DNA from 2 places in the Mesorhizobium sp. M7A.F.Ca.MR.245.00.0.0 genome. Region 1 is predicted to be linked to the other one. Evidence: predicted binding sites of a transcription regulator. Region 1 holds the regulator's gene; the other holds the start of a gene.
The links. The regulator PhoB, encoded in region 1, activates phosphate uptake and scavenging genes when phosphate is short. The targets are predictions, from matches to a motif close to TGTCATNNANCTGTCAT.
Positions count from the first base shown of each region.

Region 1 (22,984 bases):
ACGCGGTGAAATTCACCGATGAAGGCCATGTGCTGGTCGACGTCACCGGCGAGAGGGTTCCAACCGGAACGAAGCTGACGATCTCGGTCACCGATACCGGTATCGGTATCCCCGAGGAAAAACTGAAACTGGTGTTCGAGAAATTCAGCCAGGTCGACACCTCTTCGACGAGGCGGCACGAGGGAACCGGCCTCGGTCTTGCCATCACCTCACGGCTCGTCGAGCTGATGGGCGGCGATATCGGTGTCGAAAGTGCGGAAGGCAAGGGCTCGACCTTCTGGTTCACGGTGACGCTGCCGAGGGCCGGACAGCAGAACGGACAGCGCATCATGCCGATCGACGTGACCGGTGCGCGTGTACTGATCGTCGACGACAATGCCGTCAATCGGGCCATCCTGACCGAACAGATGACATCGTGGACGTTCGATTCCTGCGCGGCCGAAAGCGGCGCCGAAGGCCTCAAGGTGCTGATCGCCGCCGCTGCCTATGGTGTCCCGGTCGACTGCGTCGTGCTCGACTACCAGATGCCTGGAATGAGCGGCGCCGAAATGGCGCGGATCGTGCGCAGCACCGCCGGCCTTGCCGGCACGCCGATCATCATGCTGACCTCGGTCGACCAGTCGCTCGCCAACACCAGCTATCGCGATCTTGGCATCGATGCCCAGCTGATCAAGCCGGCGCGCTCCTCGGTGCTGCTGGAAACGCTGGTCGCCACCATCCAGCGGCATCGCCACAACACGAGCGGCAGCGACGCGCAGCCGCTCGCAGCCGACGTCGCTACGGGTTATGTGATGCGGCCGCAGCCCTCGGCACCGTCCGAACAGCGGGCGCTGCTGCAGCCGCCCTCAATTCGCCCCCGGCCACCGGTGGCGGCTGGCGGCGACAGGCTGGATATCCTGGTGGCCGAGGACAATGAGGTGAACCAGATGGTGTTCACCCAGATCCTCGGCGAGACCGGTTATGGTTTCGAGATCGTCGGCAATGGCCGCAAGGCGCTCGACGCCTTCGGCCGGCTGAACCCGTGCATGATCCTGATGGATGTCTCCATGCCGGAGATGAACGGTCTCGAAGCAGCCGCCGCCATTCGCCGGCTGGAGGAAGAAACCGGCACGCATGTGCCGATCGTCGGCGTCACCGCGCATGCGCTGAAGGGCGACCGCGAGCGCTGCCTGGAGGCGGGCATGGACGACTATCTGCCCAAGCCGATCAGTCCCCGGGCGTTGCTCGAGAAGGTCGAGCGCTGGGTCGGCGCCAGCCGGCAGGCGCAGCGCAACGCCGGGTAAGGCCGGCTCTGCCCGAGTACCGGGAATACGGCGAAGATTCGCGCCCCTGTCAGCGGCCAAGACTATGGTGCGATCGCACCATATGAAAGGCGGCATCCAGCCGAGACAATGGCGACATTCGAATTCCGCTCTTCCCAGTTACGGGCGGGAGCAGCGACCGCCGGCATGAGACAGCGTCAACCTACCCCAACGGACCTGTTTTCGGCGATGGCCCGGCCACGACACCGTCTGGCTGAGAGCAACGCGCTCCCGTCCGGCTTTTCTTCATAAAGGCCGGCTGATTCCCAAATCGCCGGCCAGCCTCGACCGAATCGAGCAAGTCCCTGATTCCGGTGACAAAGCGGGGCTGCGTCGGGAGTGCCGGCCAGGCGGCATTCTGCTCATCCCGATGACGCGTTACCGGGGTGACATCAAACTGTCATGCGACTGTTATAATCGAAGGCTATTGGCCTCAGCGGGCGCCGACTGACGAGCGCCGAGAGACCATCTTCCGAACAGGAGCAGGCCACATGAAGAAATTCCTCTATACGGCGTCGGCCGCTGCGCTTGCGCTCGCCGCGACGTCCGGCTTCGCCGCCGCGCGCGACCAGATCCAGGTCGCCGGATCATCGACAGTGTTACCTTATGCCAAGATCGTCGCCGAGCAGTTCGGCGAAACATTCACCAACTTCAAGACCCCGGTCGTCGAATCCGGCGGCAGCGGCGCGGGCATCAAGGAATTCTGCAAGGGCGTCGGCGAAGATACGATCGACATCGCCAACTCGTCGCGTCCGATCAAGGCGGACGAACTCAAGTCCTGCGCCGACGCCGGCGTGAAGGAAGTCCAGGAAGTCCGGATCGGCTATGACGGCATCGTCTTCGCCACCGACATCAAGGGCCCGGATTGGGCGCTGGTTCCCGCCGACATCTACAAGGCGCTCGCGGCCAAGCTGGTCGTCGACGGCAAGCTCGTCGACAATCCGAACACCAAGTGGAGCCAGGTCAATCCGAAGCTGCCCGACTGGGACATCGCCGCCTATATTCCGGGCGAAAAGCATGGCACGCGCGAAGTGTTCGAGACCAAGCTTCTCGATGCCGGCTGTGACAAGGCTGCTCTCAAGGCCGCCGGCATTGCCGACGACAAGGAAATCGGCAAAACCTGCATCGCCATCCGCAAGGACGGCAAGGCCGTCGACATCGATGGCGACTATACCGAGACGCTCGCCCGCATCGACTCCAACAAGACCGGCGTCGGCGTGTTTGGCCTCGCCTTCTATGAGAACAATGCCGACAAGCTGAAGGTCGCCACCGTGGAAGACGTCGTGCCTTCGACCGAGACGATCGCCAGCGGCAAGTATCCCGTCTCGCGCCCGCTGTTCTTCTACGTCAAGAAGGCGCATCTGGGCGTCGTTCCCGGCCTCAAGGAATATGTCGAGTTCTTCCTTGACGACCAGATGGTTGGCCCGGAAAGCCCGCTCGCCGAATACGGCCTCGTTGCTGCTCCGGATGCCGAGCGTCAGGCCCAGCGTGACGCTTTCGCCGCCGGAAAGTCGATGTAATCAGCTGCCGAACCGGGGTGCGGGCCAAATCCCGCGCCCCGGTTTCATCGCAGGCCGCAATGGCGGCTGCGTAAGAATTTCTCTTGGGGTGGGTCCATGTCGTCCTTGCTCGTACTGGCCATCGTCGTTGCCGTCGGCCTGGTTGCCTTTTTCATCGGTCGGCAACGTGCCGCGGCCCAGGACAATGGCAAGGTCAAGCCGCATTCGCGCGCCCACTATCATGGCTGGTGGGCCTTCCTGCTCGCCGTTCTGCCTGCCCTTTTGCTGCTTGCCGTCTGGACCGTCGGGTCTTCCGTCTATCTGGACCGACACATTCACACTGCCTTGCCCGAGCTCACCGTCGACAGCAAGGTTGCCAGTGAGGCACTGGATGTCAGCCTGGTAAAGAGCCTCGCCAGGGGCCTGCGCAAACTCGATGCAGGCACACTGGCCGCAATGCCGGCCAGCTTTGCCGAGCTGCAGCCGCTGCTCGCCGCCAAGGGTGTGGCACTGGCGAGCGACACGCAGGATTACATGATCCCGATCGCCATCGAGGCGAACAAGGTCCAGGACCGGCTCGGCCTGTTCGGCGCCATTGTCATTCTCGTTTCCTCGATCGCCGGCGCCTTCTATGCGCTCAGGCAGATCGAGCCGCGCGCCAGGGCCCGCAACAATGTCGAGAGGCTGATGCTGTGGGGGCTGCTTGCCGCCTCCACCATCGCCATCCTGACCACCATCGGCATCGTGCTTTCGATGCTGTTCCAGACGATCACCTTTTTCGAAAGCGTCTCGCCGATGAGTTTCTTCTTCGGCACCGTCTGGGATCCGCGTTTTGCCGCTGCCGGTTCGGGCGGCAGCCAGGGCCAGTTCGGTCTGATCCCGCTTCTTGCGGGCACGCTCTACATCGCCGCCGTCGCGCTGCTGGTTGCGGTGCCGGTCGGGCTGATGTCGGCTGTCTACATGGCCGAATATGCAACGCCCAAGGTGCGCTCGGTGGTCAAGCCGGCGCTTGAACTGCTGGCCGGCATACCGACCATCGTCTACGGCATCTTCGCCGTCGTCACGCTTGGGCCGTTCCTGCGCGACCTGTCCGCGGCGCTGACCGGCGGTTCGCCCTTCATCCAGGGCCAGAGCATCTTCACCGCCGGCCTGGTCATGGGCGTCATGCTGATCCCGGTCGTGTCCTCCCTTTCGGACGACATCATAACCGCGGTGCCGCGCGCCATGCGCGACGGGTCGCTTGGCCTCGGCGCGACCCGCTCCGAGACGATCAAGCGGGTGATCCTGCCGGCTGCACTGCCCGGCATCGTCGGCGCCATCCTGCTGACCGCCTCGCGCGCCATCGGCGAAACGATGATTGTCGTGCTGGCGGCGGGCGTCGCCGCCAACCTCACCATCAACCCGTTCGAGGCGATGACGACCATCACTGTCAAGATCGTCAACCAGCTCACCGGCGACCTCGAGTTCAATTCGCCGCAGACGCTGGTCGCCTTCGCACTCGGCCTGACGCTGTTCGCGCTGACGTTGGTGATGAACATCGTCGCGCTCTACATCGTGCGCAAATATCGGGAGCAGTACGAATGACCGACATTTCCATGGATACGATGGTCAGGGCGGCGGCCCATCCGCGCCGCGACATCGGCCTGAAGGCCCGTTACGCCGCCGAACGCCGTTTCCGCATCTATGGCGTCGTGGCGATTTCCGTAGGCCTGGCGTTCCTGGCAATCATGCTGATCACCATCGTCTCGAAAGGCTACACCGCCTTCTGGCAGACGACGGTATCACTGCCGATCTCGTTCGACGAGAAAGTGATCGATCCTTCCGGCAAGCGTGCAACCGATCCGAGCGTTCTGATCAAGGCAAATTATCCCAGGCTCGCCGAAAACGCGCTTGTGGCCAAGCTCGGCATCTCTCCTGATGACAAGCCGATGATCCAGAAGCTCAAGGGCTTCCTGTCGGAAGGCGCCCGCGTCCAGTTGCGCGACATCGTTGCCGCCGATCCGTCCGTGATCGGCACGACACGCAACGTCAACATCCTCGCCGCCGCCAATCTCGACTCGGCTTTCAAGGGCCAGATCGACCTCAGTGTCGAGGAAGCGCGACGCAAGGTCTCGGACCAGCAGATCACCTGGATGAACAAGCTCAAGGCCGAGGGCGCGATGGCCGAGCACTTCAACAGCGGCCTGTTCACCTACGGCGCCTCCAGCCGCCCGGAAACCTCGGGCATGGGCGTGGCGATCATCGGCTCGTTTTATATGATGGTGATCGTGTTGCTCCTGGCGCTGCCGATCGGCGTCGCCGCCTCCATCTATCTGGAGGAGTTCGCCAAGAAGAACCGTTTCACCGACCTTATCGAGGTCAACATCAACAATCTGGCAGCGGTGCCGTCAATCGTCTTCGGCTTGCTCGGCCTCGCGGTGTTCATCAATTTCCTGGGCATGCCGCGCTCCGCCGCTTTCGTCGGCGGCCTGGTGCTGACACTGATGACGCTGCCGACGATCATCATCGCGACGCGCGCTGCACTTGCCGCGGTGCCGCCGTCGATCCGCTCGGCGGCTCTCGGTCTTGGCGCCTCCAAGATGCAGATGGTGTTCCAGCACATCCTGCCGCTTGCCGCACCCGGCATCCTCACCGGCACCATCATCGGTCTAGCGCGTGCGCTCGGTGAAACCGCGCCCCTGCTGCTAATCGGCATGGTCGCCTTCGTCGCCGATCCACCGACGACGCCTTTCGATCCGGCCACCGCGCTGCCGGTGCAGATCTATATGTGGGCGAACGAGGCCGAACGCGCCTTCGTCGAGCGCATGTCGGGCGCGATCATCATCCTGCTCGTCTTCCTCATGGCCATGAACATCACCGCGATCGTGCTTCGGCGTCGGTTCGAGCGGCGCTGGTAGAAAAAAGGCATTTTGGTATGAACATCATGACCGAACAGTCCCTTGAAAATGCAGTGGGCGATAAGATGAACGCCAAGTCGAACGAAGTGATCAAAATGCGCGGCGACAAGGTCGGCGTGTTCTATGGCGAGAAGCAGGCGCTGTTCGATGTCAATCTCGACGTCCGCCTGAATCAGGTGACGGCGCTGATCGGCCCCTCCGGCTGCGGCAAGTCGACCTTCCTGCGTTGCCTCAACCGCATGAACGACACCATCGATTCCGCGCGGGTAACCGGCAAGATAACGCTCGACGAAGAAGACATCTACGACAAGAACATCGATGTCGTCGAACTCAGGGCGCGCGTCGGCATGGTGTTTCAGAAACCCAATCCGTTCCCCAAGTCGATCTACGAGAACGTCGCCTATGGCCCGCGCATCCACGGATTGGCCAAGCGCAAGGCCGACATGGATCAGATCGTCGAGTCGAGCCTGAAGAAGGCGGCAATCTGGAACGAGGTGAAGGACCGTTTGCAGGAACCTGGCACGGGTCTTTCCGGTGGCCAGCAGCAGCGTCTGTGCATTGCACGCGCCATCGCCGTGTCGCCCGAGGTGATCCTGATGGACGAACCGTGTTCGGCGCTCGACCCGATCGCCACTGCTCGCGTCGAGGAACTGATCGACGAACTGCGCCAGAACTATACGATCGTCATCGTCACCCATTCGATGCAGCAGGCAGCGCGCGTGTCGCAGCGCACCGCGATGTTCCATCTAGGCTATCTGGTCGAGGAGGGCGCCACCGACAAGATGTTCACCACCCCCGACGACAAACGCACCCAGGACTACATCACCGGCCGGTTCGGCTGAGCTCAGGCATATGAGGGACGAAGATCATGGGTGAACATACCGTTGCATCTTTCGATGAGGATCTGGAGCAGATCAGCCAGCTGATCCGCGACATGGGCGATCTCGCCCGCTCGATGGTCAGTGGCTCGACCAAGGCTTTGCTCAATTCGGACAATGCGCTGGCGCAGCGCGTGGTTTCCGATGATGCCATCATGGATGCGCGCCAGCGCGAGCTGGACGATCGCGCCATCACGCTGATCGCCAAGCGCCAGCCAATGGCCAACGACCTGCGTGCGGTGGTCGGTTCGATCCGCATGGCCGGCGACCTCGAGCGCATCGGCGACCTTGCCAAGAACATCGCCAAGCGCGTCGGCACTGTCGGGCTGAGCGTCACGCCGCACGATCTTTCGCATTCGATCGACGCGATGGCGCAGCTGGTGCTGATCCAGGTGCAGGGGGTCGTCGACGAGTATGCCGCCGCTGACGCGGCAGCGCTTGCCACGCTCAGAAACAATGACGAACGCATCGACGTCAAATACACCTCGGTGTTCCGCGAGCTGCTGACCTACATGATGGAAGATCCCCGCAACATCACGGCGTGCACGCACCTGTTGTTTTGCGCCAAGAACCTCGAGCGGATCGGCGACCACGTGACCAACATCGCCGAAAATGCCTACTATGTTTTGACCGGCACGCAGCTGCCAGCCAATCGTCCGAAGCAGGACGAGACGGCAATGTCCGCGCCAGCGGCATAACAGGGGTGACCAGCCGATGATCGCACCACGCATCATGGTGGTGGAGGATGAGGAGCCGCTAGGCGTGCTGCTCCGCTACAATCTTGAATCCGAAGGTTACCAGGTCGAGGTGGTGACGCGCGGCGATGAGGCCGAAATCCGGCTGCAGGAGAACGTTCCCGATCTTCTGGTGCTCGACTGGATGGTGCCTGCGGTTTCGGGCATCGAACTCTGCCGGCGCCTGCGAATGCGTCCCGAGACCGAGCGGCTGCCGATCATCATGCTGACCGCGCGAGGCGAGGAAAGCGACCGCGTGCGCGGCCTGTCGACCGGCGCCGACGACTATCTGGTCAAGCCCTTCTCGACGCCGGAGTTCATGGCCAGGGTCAAGGCGCTGCTGCGCCGGGCCAAGCCGGAAGTGCTGTCCAGCGTGCTCAAGGTCGGCGATATCGTGCTCGATCGCGAGTCGCACCGTGTCTATCGCAAGAAGAGCGAGATCCGGCTTGGGCCGACGGAATTCCGCCTGCTCGAATTCATGATGCGCCATCCAGGCCGCGTGTTCTCGCGCAGCCAGCTGCTCGACAATGTCTGGGGCGAGACGATCTACATCGACGAGCGCACAGTCGACGTGCATGTCGGCCGGCTGCGCAAGGCGGTCAACAATGGCCGTATGCCTGATGTCATCCGCACGATCCGTGGGGCCGGATACGCCATCCGAGAGGACTGAACTCCCTCGTTTGAACTCACGCCACGTTCTTGCCGCCGAAACCGGATCTCGCCTGCACGCCCGGCGCAAAAATCTCCTGATCGACGAAGATCAGCGCCCGCATGGCGCAGCCTTCGCGGATCAGCGGCAGTTCGTTCGGCTCGGTGTCGAAGGAAATCGATTTGGAATGCTGGCCGCCGGCGGTCTGGGCAATCGCTTGCCGCAATGCCGGCTCGATCAGGTCGAAGGCGGCGGCGCTGACACCGACCATGGCGACCGGCGCCGGATCGATCAGCGCGAACAGGCTGCCGAGGCCGTAGCCGAGCGCTTCGCCGGCCTTGCGATAGGCTTCCCGTTCGGGTCCGTCACCTTCGCGGGCCGCGGCAGCCAGGGCGCGCATGTCGGCGTCGCTGACATCGGCAACGGGTTCTGCATCCTCGCCCATCTGCCTGGCGTTGCGCCATATGGCGTAATTGCCCGCATAGGCTTCGACGCAGCCGCGCCGTCCGCAGCGACATAGCGCGCCGTTCGGCCGATGGATCATGTGGCCGAATTCGCCGCCCGAAGAATGGGTGCCGGTGAACAATTCGCCCTTCAGCACCAGTCCCATGCCGATGCCGTGCGACAAAAGGATAGCGATGAAATCGTCGCGGTAACGATCGGGGTCGCGCCAGCGCAGCGCCACCGCCATCATGTTGCAGTCGTTCTCCATTATGGCAGGGATGCCGAACTCGTCTTCGAATATGTCAGCGAAGGCGATGTCGGTGTGCGGCGTGATCGGCGACCACAGCATGGCGCGGGCACGGGTGTCGGTGATGCCCTGGATGGCCAGCGCGATGCGGGCGATGCTGCGCACGTCCAGGTCGGGATCTGCCAGGCGGCGCCGCACGATGGCCGTGCATTCCCCGATCAGCGACTCGCGCGACATCGTCAGCGTGTCCAGCCGGCGCTGTTCCTCGGATATTACCTGGCCGGCATAGTCGATGACGGCGACGGAGAGGAAGTTCAGCGACAGCACCACGGTCATTACCGCGACCGCTTCCGGATTGAGACTGAGGCCGACCTGCGGCCGGCCGCGTTTGAGCGAGCCGGCCTCGCTCGGCTTGCTTTCGGTCAGGATGCCTTCGACGATCAGGTCGGATGAAATCGCCGAGATGGTCGAATGGCTGAGGCTTGTGGTCGCGGCGATCTCGGTTCGCGACGGCTGTCCGGCGCGGCGCACTGCCGCGATCACCATGGCGCGGTTGCGGCGGCGCAGATCGTCGTGGCGGATTCCGACCGACATGTTCTTTCATATCCTCCCGGTCGCCGCGGTTCCTCCTGCCCCTGGAACGCTGTCGGTGACGCCGGTAAATACTGGCAGAAGCTGCACGCCGTGTCATTTATTTATTCCGAGACTCGAAAAAAACTCGAAATGACATCAAAATCCATCAGAATCGATGTTGACAGCGTTCGGGCGTTGGCCCAGTGTTTTTTCGAGGCTCGAAAAAATAGAGCCTTTGTGCCGGCCCTCGGGTCAGTTTGGTCGCGCCATACGCGGCGCAGGGAGGATAATATGAAAAGATTCACGGCCGCCATCCTGGCGGGTGCCGCCATGTCGCTGACGCTCGCGTCTGTCGCGCAGGCGAAGGACAAGGTCGTCGGCGTTTCGTGGTCCAACTTCCAGGAAGAACGCTGGAAGACCGACGAAGCCGCCATGAAGACGGCGATCGAGGCCGCTGGCGACAAGTACATCTCCGCCGATGCGCAGTCCAATCCCGGCAAGCAGCTTACCGATGTCGAAAGCCTGATCTCGCAGGGCGCCAATTCCCTGATCATCCTGGCGCAGGACGCTTCGGCCATCGGCCCGGCCGTGCAGAAGGCGCTGGACGAAGGCATTCCGGTCGTCGGCTATGACCGGCTGATCGAGAACAAGGACGTCTTCTATCTGACCTTCGACAACAAGGAAGTCGGCCGCATGCAGGCCCGCGAAGTGTTCAAGGTCAAGCCGGAAGGCAACTACGTCTTCATCAAGGGCTCCGGTGCCGATCCCAATGCCGATTTCCTGTTCTCGGGCTCGATGGAAGTGCTCAAGGAAGCCATCGACAGCGGCAAGATCAAGAATGTCGGCGAAGCCTACACGGATGGCTGGCTGCCCGCTAACGCCCAGAAGAACATGGAACAGTTCCTGACCGCCAACGACAACAAGGTCGACGCGGTGGTCGCGGCCAATGACGGCACTGCCGGTGGCGTCGTCGCGGCGCTGACGGCTCAAGGCTTGGCCGGCACCGTGCCGGTCTCGGGTCAGGACGGCGACCACGCCGCGCTGAACCGCATCGCCCTCGGCACGCAAACCGTGTCGGTGTGGAAGGACGCGCGGGAGCTCGGCAAGAATGCCGCCGAGATCGCCTCGCAACTGGCCGACGGCAAGAAGACGAGCGACATCGCCGGCGCCAAGGACTTCACGACGCCGGGCGGCAACACCGTCAAGTCGCTGTTCCTGACCCCGGTTGCCATCACCAAGGACAATCTCAACGTCGTCATCGACGCCGGCTGGATCAAGAAGGACGAAGTCTGCGCGGGTGTCGCCGCCGGCACCGTGGCGGCCTGCAACTGATCCGTACCACTTTGAAATATCTGAACGCCGCGGCCCAAAAGCCGCGGCGTTTTCTCAAAGAATTCTGTTTCCGCATCATGCGGATAGCTTCTAGGCTGGGCTCCGGCATGCGCGTCAGACGGCCAGCCGGTGGGAGGAAACCATGACCGATACGACGTCAAACCCGCAGACCGATACGGCGCGCGCGTCGGAACTCGGCGCCGTCGCCCGGTTCCTGAAGGCGACCGAGATCGACACCCGCATGCTCGGCATGATCGGCGCGCTGCTGGTCATCTGGATTGGGCTGCATGTCATTTCCAGCCTGCGCCTTGGCGTCAATCCGCTCGATTTCGACAGCCGCACCTTTCTCACGCCGCGCAATCTGTGGAACCTGTCGGTGCAGACATCCGCGGTTGCCATCATGGCCTGCGGCATGGTGCTGGTCATCGTCATGCGCAACATCGACCTGTCGGTCGGTTCCGCCGAGGGCCTGATCGGCATGGTGATGGGGTTTGCCCAGGTGCATTTCCTGGTGCGCTTTGTCGGGCTCGAACTCGGCAACCCGTGGATCTGGGTCCTGGCACTGGTCATCGGCCTGGCGCTCGGCCTGTTGATCGGCGCTTTTCAAGGCTTCGTCATCGCCTATCTCGAAGTGCCCGCCTTTATCGTGACGCTGGGCGGCTTGCTGGTCTGGCGCGGTGCCGCCTGGTGGGTCACTTCAGGCCAGACCGTGGCGCCGCTTAACGCCACTTTTCAGCTGATGGGCGGTGGGCCGGCGGGATCGATCGGCGCGACCTGGAGCTGGGTCGTTGGGATCGTCGCCTGCCTCGCCGTGGTGTTTGGGCTGTTCAACGGGCGGGTGCAGCGCAAGCGTTTCCGGTTTCCGCTACGTCCGATCTGGGCCGAGGCGCTGCTTGGAGTCGTCACCTGCGGCGCCATCATGGGTGCGGTCTGGCTCGCCAACTCCTACCCCTGGCCGATCGGCATCGTGAACAGATATGCGGCCGCCAACAACATCACCGTTCCCGAAGGCGGCCTGTTCATCGCCCACGGTATCGCCATACCGGTGCTGATGGCGGTCGCCGTCGGGCTGGTCATGACCTTCATCACCAACCGCACCCGTTTCGGCCGCTATGTGTTCGCCATCGGCGGCAATCCCGAGGCGGCTAATCTCGCCGGCATCAACACGCGATGGATCACCATGAAGGTGTTCATGATTATTGGCGTGCTGGCCACGATTGCCGCGGCGATCTCCTCGGCCCGGCAGAATTCGGCCACCAACGTGCTTGGAACGCTCGACGAACTGCTCGTCATTGCAGCCGCCGTGATCGGCGGCACGTCGCTTGCCGGCGGATCGGGAACGATCATCGGCGCCATGCTGGGCGCGCTGCTGATGCAGTCGCTGCAGTCCGGCATGGTGCTGCTCGGCGTCGACTCGCCGCTGCAGAGCATCGTCGTCGGGGCCGTACTGGTCATCGCCGTGTGGCTCGACACCGTCTATCGCAAGCGCGTCTAGGAGGGCATGCCATGAATGACAAGACTGCTCCTGCAGCTACCGCGCTGATCGACATGAGGAACATCTCGATCGCGTTTGGCGGCATCCGCGCCGTTGACGACGCCTCGATCGATCTTTTCCCCGGCGAGGTCGTGGCGCTGCTCGGCCACAATGGCGCCGGCAAGTCGACATTGATCAAGATCCTGTCCGGCGCCTACAAGCGCGATTCGGGCCAGATCTTCGTCAACGGCGAGGAGGCATCGATCTCCAATCCACGCGACGCCAAGAAATACGGCATCGAGACGATCTACCAGACGCTGGCGTTGGCCGACAATGTCGACGCCGCCGCCAATCTGTTCCTCGGCCGCGAGCTGATGACCGCCTGGGGTACGCTCGACGACGTTGCCATGGAGGCCGAGGCGCGCAAGGTGATGGGCCGGCTCAATCCCCGCTTCCAGCGCTTCAAGGAGCCGGTGATCAAGCTGTCGGGCGGCCAGCGGCAATCGGTGGCGATCGCGCGTGCGATCCTGTTCAACGCCCGCATCCTGATCATGGACGAGCCGACGGCGGCGCTTGGTCCGCAGGAAACGGCGCAGGTCGGCGAACTGGTCAAGCAGCTCAAGTCCGATGGCATCGGCATCTTCCTGATCAGCCACGACATCCACGATGTGTTCGAGCTTGCCGACCGGGTCTGCGTCATGAAGAACGGCCAGGTCGTTGGCACCGCCCGCACCACCGATGTCACGCAGGACGAGGTGCTGGGGATGATCATTCTTGGCAAATGCCCGCCGGGCGCCATTCCAGGACCGGGCGCGCTGAAGATCGCGGCCTGAGATCAAGCCAGCTCGCGGTTGCCGGACACGTGATATGCCAGCCGTAAGGATGGCTTGGCCTTGGCATTGTGTTGGCACGGCGACTTGCCCATAAAGGTCCGATATCGCTCAGGGACCGCACGATCCGTTGAAGAAGCTTTTCCCGATCATCGCCTTTATCGCCGTCGCACTAATCAGCATGGTGATGGCAGGTTTCGCCTATTTCGCCACACAGGAAGCCGCGCGCATCAAGTTCGAGGCGACTGCCGACGACGCGCTCAACCGGATCGAGAGCCGCATCGACCTGCATCTGTCGCTGCTGCGCTCGACGCAGGCCCTGTTCGACGCCCGCAATGGCGATATTTCTCGCAATGAGTTCAAGGCGTTCTTCAACGCGCTCGATGTCGACAAGAATTTCGCCGGCTTGCGCGGCATCGGTTTCCTCAGGCTGGCAAAGACGGGCGACGAGGCGACGGTCGAACGCGATATGCTGCACGATTATGGCGTCAGTCATCCAATCTACCCGGATACCACGCAACCCTGGCGTACCCCTATCGTGCTGTTCGAACCGCTGGATCCATCCAACCAAGCCGCCATCGGCTACGACATGTTCAGCGAACCGATGCGGCGTGTGGCGATCGAAAAGGCGATGTCCGACGACCAGCAGCACGCCAGCGGGTTGGTGCAACTGGGCCAGGACACGGGCGCCTCGCAGACGTTCACCGGCTTCTTCGTTTTCGTGCGGCTCAATGTCGAAACCGCTCCCGACGTCATCAATGCTTCGAGATCCTCGACATCAGGTTTTCTCTATGCGGCCTTCCGGGCTCGCGATCTGTTCCAGACCGCGCTCAGCCGGTCGCCGCTACTGCCGGTCAACACCGAAATCTATGACGGCGATGGTGCCGTGAGCGGCGACAATCTGCTGTTCCGGTCGGAGACGCCGCCAGCTTCGACTTTCGGGGACAGGCTGCTGGTCACCCGAAAGATCATCGTCGCCGGACGGCCATGGACTGTCCTGTTCCGGCCGACAAGCGCCTTCTCGCAGCCGTCGTCGCGCGCCATTCCCGTGATGCTGGGGCTATTCGGCCTGCTGTTGGCGGGCGCCATCGCGCTGGTGGCGCGATATCAGGAGCGGGCCTATGAGGCAGCGTCGCGGTTGCACGAAACCACGGAAAAGAGCCTGATCGAAAAAGACCTGATGCTGCAGGAGATGAAGCATCGCATCAAGAATTCGATCACCAGGGTGCTGGCGATCGCGCGCCAGACGGCATCGCGGGCTACCGACGTCAACGAGTTTTCCGCATCCTTCTCGGCCAGGCTGCAGGCGATGGCAGCGTCCCAGGACATGCTGACGCGCTCTCGTTGGCAGAAGGCCGATCTTGGCGATCTCTTGCGCATCGAACTCGGCCAGGTGTTCGGCAAGGAGTTGCCCGAGGGGCTGCTGTCAGGGCCGCAGGTGCTGCTTGACGAAACCACGACGCAAGCGCTCGGCCTGACCTTCCACGAACTGGCGACGAATGCGCTGAAATACGGCGAAGCCGGCAATTCCGTGGGGGCACTGAAAGTGGATTGGTCTCTGGAAGGGCGTGGGCGCGACAGGACACTGGCCCTGAACTGGCGCGAAAACGGGCAGAAGAAACTCGAAGCTCCCGCCGAAACCGGCTTCGGCACCAAGCTGATCGATCTCAACGTGACGCGCGAATTACGCGGTACGATCAAGCGCGACTACCAGGCCAATGGGCTGAACGTGGAAATCAAAATTCCACTCGCCAATTGAGCGCGACCTTCTCCCGAAAAGGATCAAGCGTCCGGACATGAAAAATCCGAAGGCCAGCGGACCAGCCTCCGGATCGACGTTTCGATTATCGCCGAATTAGTTGCAGCGAGCCGTGTAGATCCGGCCGCGATGATCGCGATATTGGCAATAGCCGTTGCGCAGATTGCGCACCAGCAGGCCGGAACCGGCGCCAACGGCCGCGCCGATCAGCGCGCCCTTGCCGCCGCCGACCAAGCCGCCGACACCGGCGCCGATCAAGCCGCCGCCAACCACGTCCTGTTCGGTCGAGGTGCAGCCGCTGACGGCAACCACCGCAACCAGGGCAATAATCATCTTCCGCATAGAGTCACTCCTCACTTTTTGTCCTCACTTGGTAAAGCTCCAGCTGCCATTTAGCATGAAATGACGGCCTTTGCTGCTGCAATCTATTGTTGGTGAAGATAGTCTTTTTCTGGGCCTGCCGCGTTCGACGCCATTACCAGGCTGGAAATTGCCAAAGAAGCGTCAAGCGTACCATCGGCGCGCACGTTCCAGACTATCTGATCATAGTCGTCTTCAAGCACCGGATCGACGGCAAGACATTTGGCGACGATGTGATCAGCCTGCCCTTGCACGTCGCCCAAGACGAATGGGCGCTCGGCCACACATTGCTCGGCGGTCGCGAAAATGCTGACGGGCACCTGGAGTTCACGGCAGTCGGCCATCGTGTTCGAGCAACCGATGACCAGCAGCAATGCAGCGATATGTTCCATGGCGGGAAAGTCCTCTCGCCATAGTAACGGTCTACATCAGCCAAAGTTCCTGGCGCGCTGGGCCGGGCAGGGAAATAAGACGGCGACAATTGATTCTGTCGCCGGCCGAAACCAGCTGGCCTCAATAGACAAGCTGGTACAGGGCGACCACCACGATCACCGCCACCAAGGCCAACGCAACAAGGCGCAAGGCTCCGTTGGGGACAGGGGCCAGCGGTGGCGCGGATGACTCGGAGTCCTCAAACTCGCCCATGGAAATCCGGGCGGCCTGCTCCAGTCTGTTCATATCGGCAACCGTCAAGGCATTCCCTCCCGCACCATGCTGCAAATCCTGCTGCGGAAATGTTCGGTGATGCAACAGGTTCCAGCGGTATCTGGGAAAAACAGCATCTGCTTTTATGGTGAACAGCTGGTTAAGAAAGCTCGGGTCGCTCAATCCGTCTCGAAATTGCCGTGTGGAACGACAAGGCGGTACTCGAGACGGCCAGCCGCGATTTCGAGCGTCGCCGTTCCGTTCAGTGACGCCGGCACGACCCGTTCGAGTGCGACGCTGCCGAAGCGCTTCTCGCTACGCCTGACATCACTGGCTCCGATTGCCTCGGCCCATGTCAACGACAGGGAGGTTCCCGTGTCGGCTGCGGTCAGGTTGGCTGTAACATTGACGAATCCATCGGGCCGCGACAGGGCGCCATAGCTCACCGAATTGACGGCGAGTTCATGCATCGCAAGGCCGATATGCAGGGCAGCGTTGGGATTGAGATAGGGGTTTGCCCCCTGAAACCGCAGGCTGCGAACCGGATCGCCGCCGTAGCGGCCCACCTGGCCCGATACGAGTTCGCGAAGTGCGGCGCCCCGCCAGTTGGAAGAGGTCACGAGATCCTGGGACGAAGCCAGCGATTGCAGCCGGCCGCGAAAACGTGTCAGGAAATCGCCGATGCTGTCGGAGTAGCGACCGGTCTGGGTGGCTATGCTCTGGATGATCGCCAGCAGGTTTTTCGAGCGATGGCTCACCTCCCGCAACAGCGTCGTCAGGGTCTGCTCACGGCGCTTCTGCTCGGTCGTCTCGACCATCGTGGTGACGACGCCTTGCACCGTGCCGCCATCGCCGTGGTCGGCATCGATCCAGACCTCAAACCAGCGGCTGCCATCCTCGACGGGAACGCTGATCTCGAGACGTTGGGGGTTGCCGGATGCAATGACGTCGCGCTTGGCCGCGCCGATGCGGTCGGCCTGCGCCTCCGGCAGAATACCGATGCTGTCGGCGGTGTCCGAAACCCAGGGCGCACGCATGTTGCGCGCCCATACGGTTTTCATCTCGCGATCCTGGTAGAGAACGGAAATGCCGGCATTGTGCAACGCGTGAAGAAGGGCGCGGCCGAGCTGCATGCCGCTTTCGGCAGGATGGAGGGCGATGACTTCATCGCTTTGCACGTCGTCCTTCCTGTTTCCGGTGCTGGAACCCATCGGCCAAACTGTCCACCCAATTCAGGCTGAACGGCTCACCGGTGAATGGGTTCCAAAGAGGTTTCCCGAACCCGCCGCCAAAAAACGGTCCGCCGGACGGCGTCCTTTGAAGGACACCGCCCGGCGGTGGCTGGAAACCGTTTGAGGGGTGCGGCTTCCAGTGTTCGGCCGTCCGTCCTTACGAAGCCCGTTTGAACAGGCCCGCAAGAAGCGAAATGACCAGGAAAGCGAGGAAGATGAAAAACAATATCTGCGCTATGCCGGCAGATGTACCGGCGATGCCGCCGAAACCAAGCGCGCCGGCGATGATCGCAACGACGAGAAATACGAGCGCCCAGTAAAGCATGATGCATCTCCTTCGAATGATGCGATAAAAACGTGGGTGGTTGCGGTTTGTTCCCACCCTTTGCCGAAAAAGACCGAGCTTGCAAATCGTTCGGCAGCCGGACGCGCAGGAAATTCGCCCTCACCGCCCGATGCGTGGATCAGGCGGCCCGAAGTGAAGAATTGAAGAATTGAGGAATTGATGAATTGACGATTTTGATGATCTGGAGAAATCGGCGAGCGAGGCTATCGCCTTCAATTCCTCAATTCCTCAATTCCTCCACTCCTCAATTCGCGACTTATGCGGCTGCTTTCGCCTGCCGGTCAAAAAACAGTGCCTGGCTGATCAGCGCCTTGACCATGTCGGGATTGAACGGCTTGGTGACCAGGAAGGCTGGTTCCGGTCGTTCACCAGTCAACAGGCGCTCGGGGAAGGCGGTGATGAAGATGACCGGCACCGACGTCGATGACAGGATCTCGTTCACGGCCTCGATGCCGGAACTGCCGTCGGCAAGCTGGATGTCGGCCAGCACCATCTTCGGCCGTGTCTTGCCGAACATCATCACTGCCTCGGCATGGGTGCGCGCCGTTCCAACGACCCGGTGCCCGAGGCTCTCGACCATTTCTTCGATATCCATGGCGATCAGCGGTTCATCCTCGATGATCAGAACGTCGGTTGCCACCTGGCGGGATATCTCGTTGCTCGCCTGGGCAAGCAGCTCTGAAAACTCCTGGTCGCCGACGTCGAGGATCTCAGCCGCTTCGTCCTCGCTGAAGCCTTCGACAGCCACGAGGAGGAAGGCCTGACGGGGCCGCGGCGCGATCGCATTCAGATTGGCGGCGGTGCGCTGTTCCCACGCCGATTGCGCCTGCTCCTGTGGAACGCGAATGGCGACCGATGTGAACAGCTTGGCGAAAACCTTGTACAGCGCGATGCGGTCGCTCGATGCTTCGGGAAATATCTCGATATCGGCGATGATGGCCTCGAGCATCGCGGCTACCAGCGCATCACCACTCTCTTGCGACCCGGAAACAGCCCGCGAGAAGCGGCGCAGGAATGGCAGATGTGGTGCGATGGTGGCGGATAAGCTCATGGTAAGACGTCTCCCTCAGAATGACGTGAATGCGTAGCAGGTCAAGCTGACTGCAAGCCCTGACGATAACGCGGATTTTTAGAAAAAGTTCCGCCTCGACGGAACGAATACCGGGGAGGGGCGTTTGGGGTCGGGATGGGCAACCAGACGAGGGCGCCGCTTGCGTTGTGTTGAGTATGATAAGAGCGGTTTGAGCGCTGGGAAAACAAGGGCAAAATGAAGGATATGACGAAAGATATTCTGGCTGGCGCCGAGAGCAGGCGCCGGAACGGTTCTGGTGATGCTCTTGGGCCGAACTCCGAAATCGGACGCAAACTCAAACAATATTACGACGCGCTGGTCTCCGACGATGTGCCGGATCGCTTTTCCCAGTTGCTTAGCCAGCTGGAACGGGCTGAACCCGCACAGAAGAAGGACTGAGGCATGGCCGCGGTCTCACAAGGCTTCAAGACCGATCTGCTTGGGGCAATCCCAAGTCTGCGCGCGTTCGCCGTGTCGCTGACGCAAAATGCCGACAAAGCCGACGACCTCGTCCAGGAAACGCTCGTCAAGGCCTGGGACAAGCATGAGAGCTTCCAGCCCGGCACCAATCTCAAGGCCTGGCTTTTCACCATCCTGCGCAACGAGTTCTATTCGCAGATGCGCAAGCGCGGGCGCGAAGTGCAGGACAGCGACGGTATCATGACGGCCAGGCTTGCCGTTCATCCGGCCCAGCACGGCCAACTCGACCTGAAGGATTTTCGCGGCGCCCTGGAGCAATTGCCGGAGGACCAACGCGAAGCCATCATCCTCATCGGTGCATCTGGTTTCTCCTACGAGGAGGCCGCCGAGATCTGCGGTTGCGCGGTGGGAACGATCAAGAGCCGCGTCAGCCGAGCCCGTACGCGCTTGCAGGAGATCCTGAAAATATCAGGCGAGGACGAGTATGGTCCGGACGCAATTTCGGCCCAGGTAACGAGCTCGCCGGCGAGCTGACCGCGATCGTGTCTCAAGCACGTCCGCAGGCCGCGGCGACCGCTTGCACGAGGTCTTCACCCGAATAGGGTTTGCCAACCAGCCTGACGCCCGGAAACGATGCCTTGATTTCATCGGCATCCGAATAGCCCGACGCAAACACGAAAGGTATGCCTGCCGCGCGCAGCCCGGAGGCGAAATCGATGGTTGAGGCGCCGCCCAGCATCAAGTCGACAATGGCTGCATCGAATCGCGTGGCGACCTCGCGGCCATCGACCTCGGTCAGGTCACGGGCGATCACCACCTCATCGGCGCCATGGTCGCGGCAAAGCTGCTCGACGTCCATGGCGATCAGAAATTCGTCCTCCAGGACCAGAATCCGCAATCCGTCGAGCAATGTGGGCACAGGCAAAGACTCCTTGAAACGCCGGAGTCATGATCGCTAATTCGCTTGCTGTCATTTAAAAAAGACATGTGGCAAGCGGGCGGAACCTCAATCCTTGCAACGCGTTGAAACGCGCTCTCCAAGAGCGGGCTTTCGAAGGGGGGTCGAAATGTCGGTTCAGAACAATAGCGCTTTCTCCAGCCGCCAATATCCTTGCGAGAACTGCCCATTGCGGCCGTTGCCGATTTTCCGCGATTTCGAAAAACAGGAACTGGCCTTCATCAGCAAATTCAAGAAGGGCGAACTCGCAGTCGAAAAGGGTGGCACGGTGCTGGTGGAGGGAAGCCATAGCGCCCATCTCTACACCGTGCTCTCCGGCTGGGCGTTTCGCTACAAGCTGTTGCTGGACGGCCGCCGCCAGATCCTCAACTATCTCATGCCCGGTGATCTGATTGGCCTGCAAGGCAGTGTGATGGGCGAGATGCAGCATTCCGTGGAGGCACTGTCGCCGATGCTGCTGTGTGTTTTCGAGCGCGAATATCTGCATGAGCTGTACCGCAATCATCCCGGGCTGGCCTATGACATCACCTGGATCGCATCGCGTGAAGAGCGGATGCTGGACGAGAATCTGCTCAGCCTCGGGCGCCGCAGTGCGATCGAGCGCGCTGCCTATCTCATCGCCTTCATCGGCAGCCGCGCCAAGGTCGTCGGACTGAATGGCAACCAATCCGTCCAGATACCGATCACGCAACAGCACATCGCCGATACGCTTGGCCTGTCGCTGGTTCACACCAACAAGACGATCCGCAAGCTGATGGATCGCAAGCTGATCGTCTGGCGCGACGGCGGCTGCGTGGTTTCCGACAATGAAGGGCTCAAGCGGCTCGCCGGCTGGGAAGGGCTGGGTGAAGCGCGCCGGCCATTAATCTGAGGAAGCGTGTTTTGCCGGAGCCGGCGGACCGGGTGCGCGCCGATGCGTTTTCGGCTACTTTGTCCCCAATGCCGGAACCTTGAGACGCGCAGCGCGTTTGAAACCAAGCAATCACAAGGAGTTAAGCCATGGCCACTGCCGCAGGAAAGACCGCAAACGACGCCCGTGCAAATGCGGACCTGGAAGCCGACATCAGGCAGTTGAAGGCCGACATCGACAAGCTCACCAAACAACTGGCCAAGACCGGCGAGCATGGCTATGGCACCGCGCGCCGCGCAGCCACGGAAGGGGTCGAGCAGTTGCGTGCGCAGGGCGAAGCAGCCTTTGACAGCCTGCGCAGCAATGCCAAGGACATCGAAGCGCAGATGATGGCAAGCGTGCGTGAAAAGCCGGTGACGTCACTGGCGATCGCCGCCGGCGTAGGCTTCCTTTTCGCGCTCATCGCGCGTCGCTAGTCGCGCTCCAGATGGGAATGTTGGCAACCCTGATCTCGGGCCTCGCCTCGGGGGAAACCGTGGCCGCCATACACCGGGCGCGCACGGCGGCAATCGTCTATGTGATCGCCATGGCCGCCGCACTTTGCGGTCTCGTTTTTCTTGTCGGGGCCGCCTATATCTGGACGGCGATGCGCTATGGGCCGCTTGCCGCGGCACTGGGGTTCGGCGTCGGTTTCCTGGTGCTTGCCGGACTTATCCTGCTGATCTACCGGATCTCCGCAGGCTCACGCGCCCGGCGCCGGGCGCAGCGCCGCAATGCCGACATGAAGGCGATCGGCATCACCGCCGCACTCGCCGTGCTGCCGAGTCTGCTCAAGGGAAAAGGCGGTCTCGGCGTCATTCTGGGTCCGGCCGTGGCGCTCGCGGCCTACGCCATCTACCGCGAGAATGTGAAATCCGACGATCTGGATGAGAGCGAACGGAGATAGAGCTGTTGGGAGAGGTCACTTTGACAACTCTTCCAGCGGCATCGATATTTCGGCAAACACGCCCTCCGGCCGGAATTCATGGGTCACTTCGCTGGAAATGACCTTGGCTAGGCTGCGGCGAATGAGGATCGAGCCGAAGCCGTGCCGATCCGGCGGAGCGACTTGCGGGCCGCCGCTTTCGCGCCAGGTCAGCACAAGACGCCGGGCATCCCTCCTGCCTTGCATCCTCCAGCCGAGATCGACCCTGCCTGACGGCACCGACAGCGAGCCATATTTCAGCGCGTTGCTGGCCAGTTCATGCAGGATCAGGCCAAGCCCGACGGCCTGGTCGGGCGACAGCAGCAGGTCGTCGCCGGAGATCGTCATGCGCGGCTGCTCGGCCGTTTCGAAAGGTTTGACCTCGATCTGGACGAGTTCACTGATGCCAATGCCGCGCCACTCGCGGTCCGACAACAGATTGTGGGCGATGCCCAAGGCCTGAAGCCTGGCGCCGAACGCCTCGAGGAACTTGCTTGGCTGGCGGGCATGGCGCACGGTCTGCGTTGCCAGCGCCTGGACGGTCGCCAAAGTGTTCTTGACGCGATGGTTGAGCTCACGCAGCAGCAGCCGTTGGCGTTCGTCGCCGAGCTTACGCTCGGAGATGTCGTAGTTGACGCCGAAGATCAAGGTCGGCTTGCCGTCGCCGTCACGCTCGATGACACGGCCGCGCGTGGCGAGCCAGCGCGGCGGATGAAAGCCCTTCACCCGGTATTCGCCGAAATAGTCGTCGCTGCCGGTCAGGGCGTCGCGAAAGCGGGTTTGGGTCTGGTAGACGTCACGCGGATCGATGGCGGTGAGGATGTCGCGTGCGCGCAGCCGGTTGGAGCGCGGCAGGCTGAACAGCTCCGACATCAATGTGTCGCATTCGATGATATCGGTGCGGATATCCCATGCCCAACTGGCGAGCGACGCCGCATCGAGTGCGATGGCACGTCGTTTTTCCTCGCGAACCAGTGCGGCCTCGGCGATCGCGCCGCTGCGGGTTGCGTCCTTGAGGGTGAACAGGCTGGCGGCGAGGCCGGCGAGCGACTTCAGCTGGTGGAGCTCGGCGCGGGATGGAAAACCATGCGGCTCGTGGTCGAGCACGCACAGCGTGCCTATGCGGGCACCTGCCACAACCATCGGCGCGCCGGCATAGAAGCGGACATGGTGCTTTCCGGTGACCAGCGGGTTGGTCTTGAAACGGGGATCCGTCGTTGCATCCACCACCACCATCGGCTCGTCGCCGGCGGCAATCGCATGGGCGCAGAAGGAGACGTCGGTCGCGGTTTCGGCCTCGTCCAGGCCGAAGCAGGATTTGAACCACTGCCGTTCGAGGTCGACGAGTGTAACCAGGGCCATCGGCACCTGCATCACCGCCGCGGCAAGGCTGCTGACGCGGTCGAAATCGGGGTCGGCCGCCGTATCCAGCATCTCCAACCCGTGCAGCACGGCGAGGCGGTCAACATCCTTGACTGCGCGCGCAACTTCGGCCGGCAGCTCGGGCACTGTTTGCGTCT
Region 1 is NZ_RZTE01000030.1:24,830-47,813, reverse strand. It holds partial or broken gene EOB80_RS35515 (response regulator) at 1-1,283, shown strand, start outside; gene EOB80_RS24915 (substrate-binding domain-containing protein) at 1,793-2,821, shown strand; gene pstC (phosphate ABC transporter permease subunit PstC) at 2,918-4,384, shown strand; gene pstA (phosphate ABC transporter permease PstA) at 4,381-5,697, shown strand; gene pstB (phosphate ABC transporter ATP-binding protein PstB) at 5,715-6,539, shown strand; gene phoU (phosphate signaling complex protein PhoU) at 6,566-7,273, shown strand; gene phoB (phosphate regulon transcriptional regulator PhoB) at 7,290-7,979, shown strand; gene EOB80_RS24885 (ROK family protein) at 7,996-9,243, opposite strand; gene xylF (D-xylose ABC transporter substrate-binding protein) at 9,514-10,554, shown strand; gene EOB80_RS24875 (sugar ABC transporter permease) at 10,697-12,049, shown strand; gene EOB80_RS24870 (ATP-binding cassette domain-containing protein) at 12,061-12,861, shown strand; gene EOB80_RS24865 (CHASE domain-containing protein) at 12,989-14,617, shown strand; gene EOB80_RS24860 (membrane lipoprotein lipid attachment site-containing protein) at 14,714-14,959, opposite strand; gene EOB80_RS24855 (hypothetical protein) at 15,043-15,369, opposite strand; gene EOB80_RS35510 (hypothetical protein) at 15,491-15,805, opposite strand; gene EOB80_RS24845 (sensor histidine kinase) at 15,802-16,833, opposite strand; gene EOB80_RS24840 (DUF1328 domain-containing protein) at 17,012-17,179, opposite strand; gene EOB80_RS24835 (response regulator) at 17,457-18,251, opposite strand; gene EOB80_RS24830 (NepR family anti-sigma factor) at 18,468-18,671, shown strand; gene EOB80_RS24825 (RNA polymerase sigma factor) at 18,675-19,226, shown strand; gene EOB80_RS24820 (response regulator) at 19,240-19,611, opposite strand; gene EOB80_RS24815 (Crp/Fnr family transcriptional regulator) at 19,760-20,521, shown strand; gene EOB80_RS24810 (DUF883 family protein) at 20,650-20,976, shown strand; gene EOB80_RS24805 (hypothetical protein) at 20,988-21,446, shown strand; gene EOB80_RS24800 (HWE histidine kinase domain-containing protein) at 21,462-22,984, opposite strand, start outside.

Region 2 (2,482 bases), on a different contig from region 1:
AGCACGTCGACGATCCGCCACAGCCGGTCCTCGTCGCGGATCGGCGGTTCGGACCAGCCGGCAAGCTGGCGGGCGGTGGGGCTGTCGCGGCGGTATTTGCCGGACAGCAATCCGCCGGCAAGCGGGCTCCAGACCAGGACGCCCAACCCCTGGTCGACGGAAATCGGCAGCAGTTCGTACTCCGCCTCGCGCGCTTCCAGCGTGTAATGGATTTGCTGCGTGACGAAGCGCGGCTGATGATGGCTGTCGCTGATGCCGAGCGCCTTCATCACCTGCCAGCCGGAATAATTGGAGCAGCCGACATAGCGGATCTTGCCCTGGGCAACCAGCGTGTCGAGCGCGCCGATGGTTTCCTCCAGCGGTGTCACGCCATCCCATTCGTGCAGGAAATAGATGTCGATGACGTCTGTCCTGAGCCGCTTCAGGCTTTTCTCGCATTCGCGGATCAGGTGATGGCGTGACAGGCCTTCATCGTTCGGGCCTTTGCCGATCCGCATCCGTGCCTTGGAGGCGATCAGCACGTCGCCCTTGCGCTTGCCGCCGAGCGCTTCGCCGATGATTTCTTCGGAAATGCCATTCGAATAGACGTTGGCGGTGTCGATGACATTGATGCCGGCGTCGATGCAGAGGTCGATCATGCGGCGCGCTTCGTCGAGGTCGGTCTTGCCGACAGCCGAAAACGCGCCGGCGCCGCCGAAAGTCATGGTGCCCATGGTCAGCGTCGATACTTTCAGGCCGGAACGGCCGAGTGTGCGGTATTCCATGTCGATCCTCGCGATTGCGTTGGAAAAGGGGCTGGGGAGGGTGCCCGAATGTGGCCGCTATTTGTAGGACAATTTGCGCGACTTGTCGCCATGCCAGGACGCCGGATCGATCATGCCTGGCGGGATTGGCAGCGGCGGCGATCACGCTCGGGCTGCAATAAAACCGTCATTGCAGGCCTATATTGAAGTCGGCTCAGGCGTTGCCGTTCCGGGCTGTAAGCCGGAGTTTGGGGCGCCGGACGTGGATCGACAGAGCTTGCAAGTGGAGCAGCCGATAATGACCGAGCTAAAACAGAATTCTCCGGCCAGGGATTGGCTTGAAGCCGAACTCGCCGACACGCTCGACGAAGACTATGAGCTCGAAATGTCGGAGCCGGCGCTGTCGATGGAGATCGCCAAGATCTACAAGAACTCGCATCCGCCTTCGATCGATCGCATGCAGTATTTTCGCGACCTGATCACCCTGCAGTCCGAATTGATCAAGCTGCAGTCCTGGGTCGCCTACCACAAGAAGAAGCTGGTGGTGATCTTCGAGGGACGCGATTCGGCCGGCAAGGGCGGTGTCATCAAGCGCATCACCCAGCGGCTCAATCCGCGCATCTGCCGCGTCGTGGCACTGCCGGCGCCGACCGAGCGCGAAAAGTCGCAATGGTATTTCCAGCGCTATGTCCCGCATCTGCCGGCCGGCGGCGAGATCGTGCTGTTCGACCGCTCATGGTACAACCGCTCGGGCGTCGAGCGGGTGATGGGCTTTGCCCAGCCCGATCAGGTCGAAGAATTCTTTCACGACGTGCCGGAGTTCGAGCGCATGCTGGTCCGCTCGGGCATCACCGTGGTCAAATACTGGTTCTCGATCACCGACGAGGAACAGCAGATGCGCTTCCTGATGCGCATCCATGATCCAATGAAGCAGTGGAAACTGTCGCCGATGGATCTGCAGTCGCGTGTGCGCTGGGAGCAGTACACCAAGGCCAAGGAAGAGACCTTCGCCCGCACCAACATCCCGGAAGCGCCCTGGTTCATCGTCGAGGGCAACGACAAGAAGCGCGCGCGGCTGAACTGCATCGACCATCTGCTCAAGCAGCTGCCTTACGAGGAAGTGCCGCACGAGGAGATCACTTTGCCGGAGCGCGTCTTCAACCCCGAATACGAGCGCCAGGTGCTGCCGCGCGAGCTCTACGTGCCGGAGAAGTATTGATGGACGCTCCCTTCTCCCCGTATAGTGACGGGGAGAAAAAGCTGTAACTACGCCCGCTTGATGGTGACGTGCGTGGCAAGCGTCGTCGCCACCTGCTCGCTGCAGATATAGCCCAGCTTGAGCATATCGAGGCCGGCGAAAAGGTTCTCGCCCGAGCCGAGCAGCACCGGCGCGATCGCCAGATGCATCTCGTCGATCAGTTTTTCCTGCAGATATTGCCGGATGGTGGCGACACCCCCGCCGACCCGTACGTCCTTGCCGCCAGCGGCAGCTTTAGCCTGTTCAAGAGCTGAATGGATACCGTCAGTGACGAAGTGGAAAGTCGTGCCGCCCTCCATCATGATCGGTTCCCGCTTGTGATGGGTGAGCACGAAAACCGGCACATGATAGGGCGGGTTGTCGCCCCACCAGCCCTTCCAGCTGTCGTCAGGCCACTCGCCGCGGATTGGCCCGAACATGTTGCGGCCGAGGATCCAGGCGCCGACATTTTCGAAGCTGCGCGCCGCGAACGCCTCGTTGA
Region 2 is NZ_RZTE01000025.1:73,014-75,495, forward strand. It holds gene EOB80_RS22930 (aldo/keto reductase) at 1-764, opposite strand, end outside; gene ppk2 (polyphosphate kinase 2) at 1,042-1,962, shown strand; gene EOB80_RS22940 (dihydrofolate reductase family protein) at 2,010-2,482, opposite strand, start outside.
Region 2: a site for PhoB is predicted at 918-934, ahead of ppk2 (polyphosphate kinase 2). Genes of this name have one in related genera too.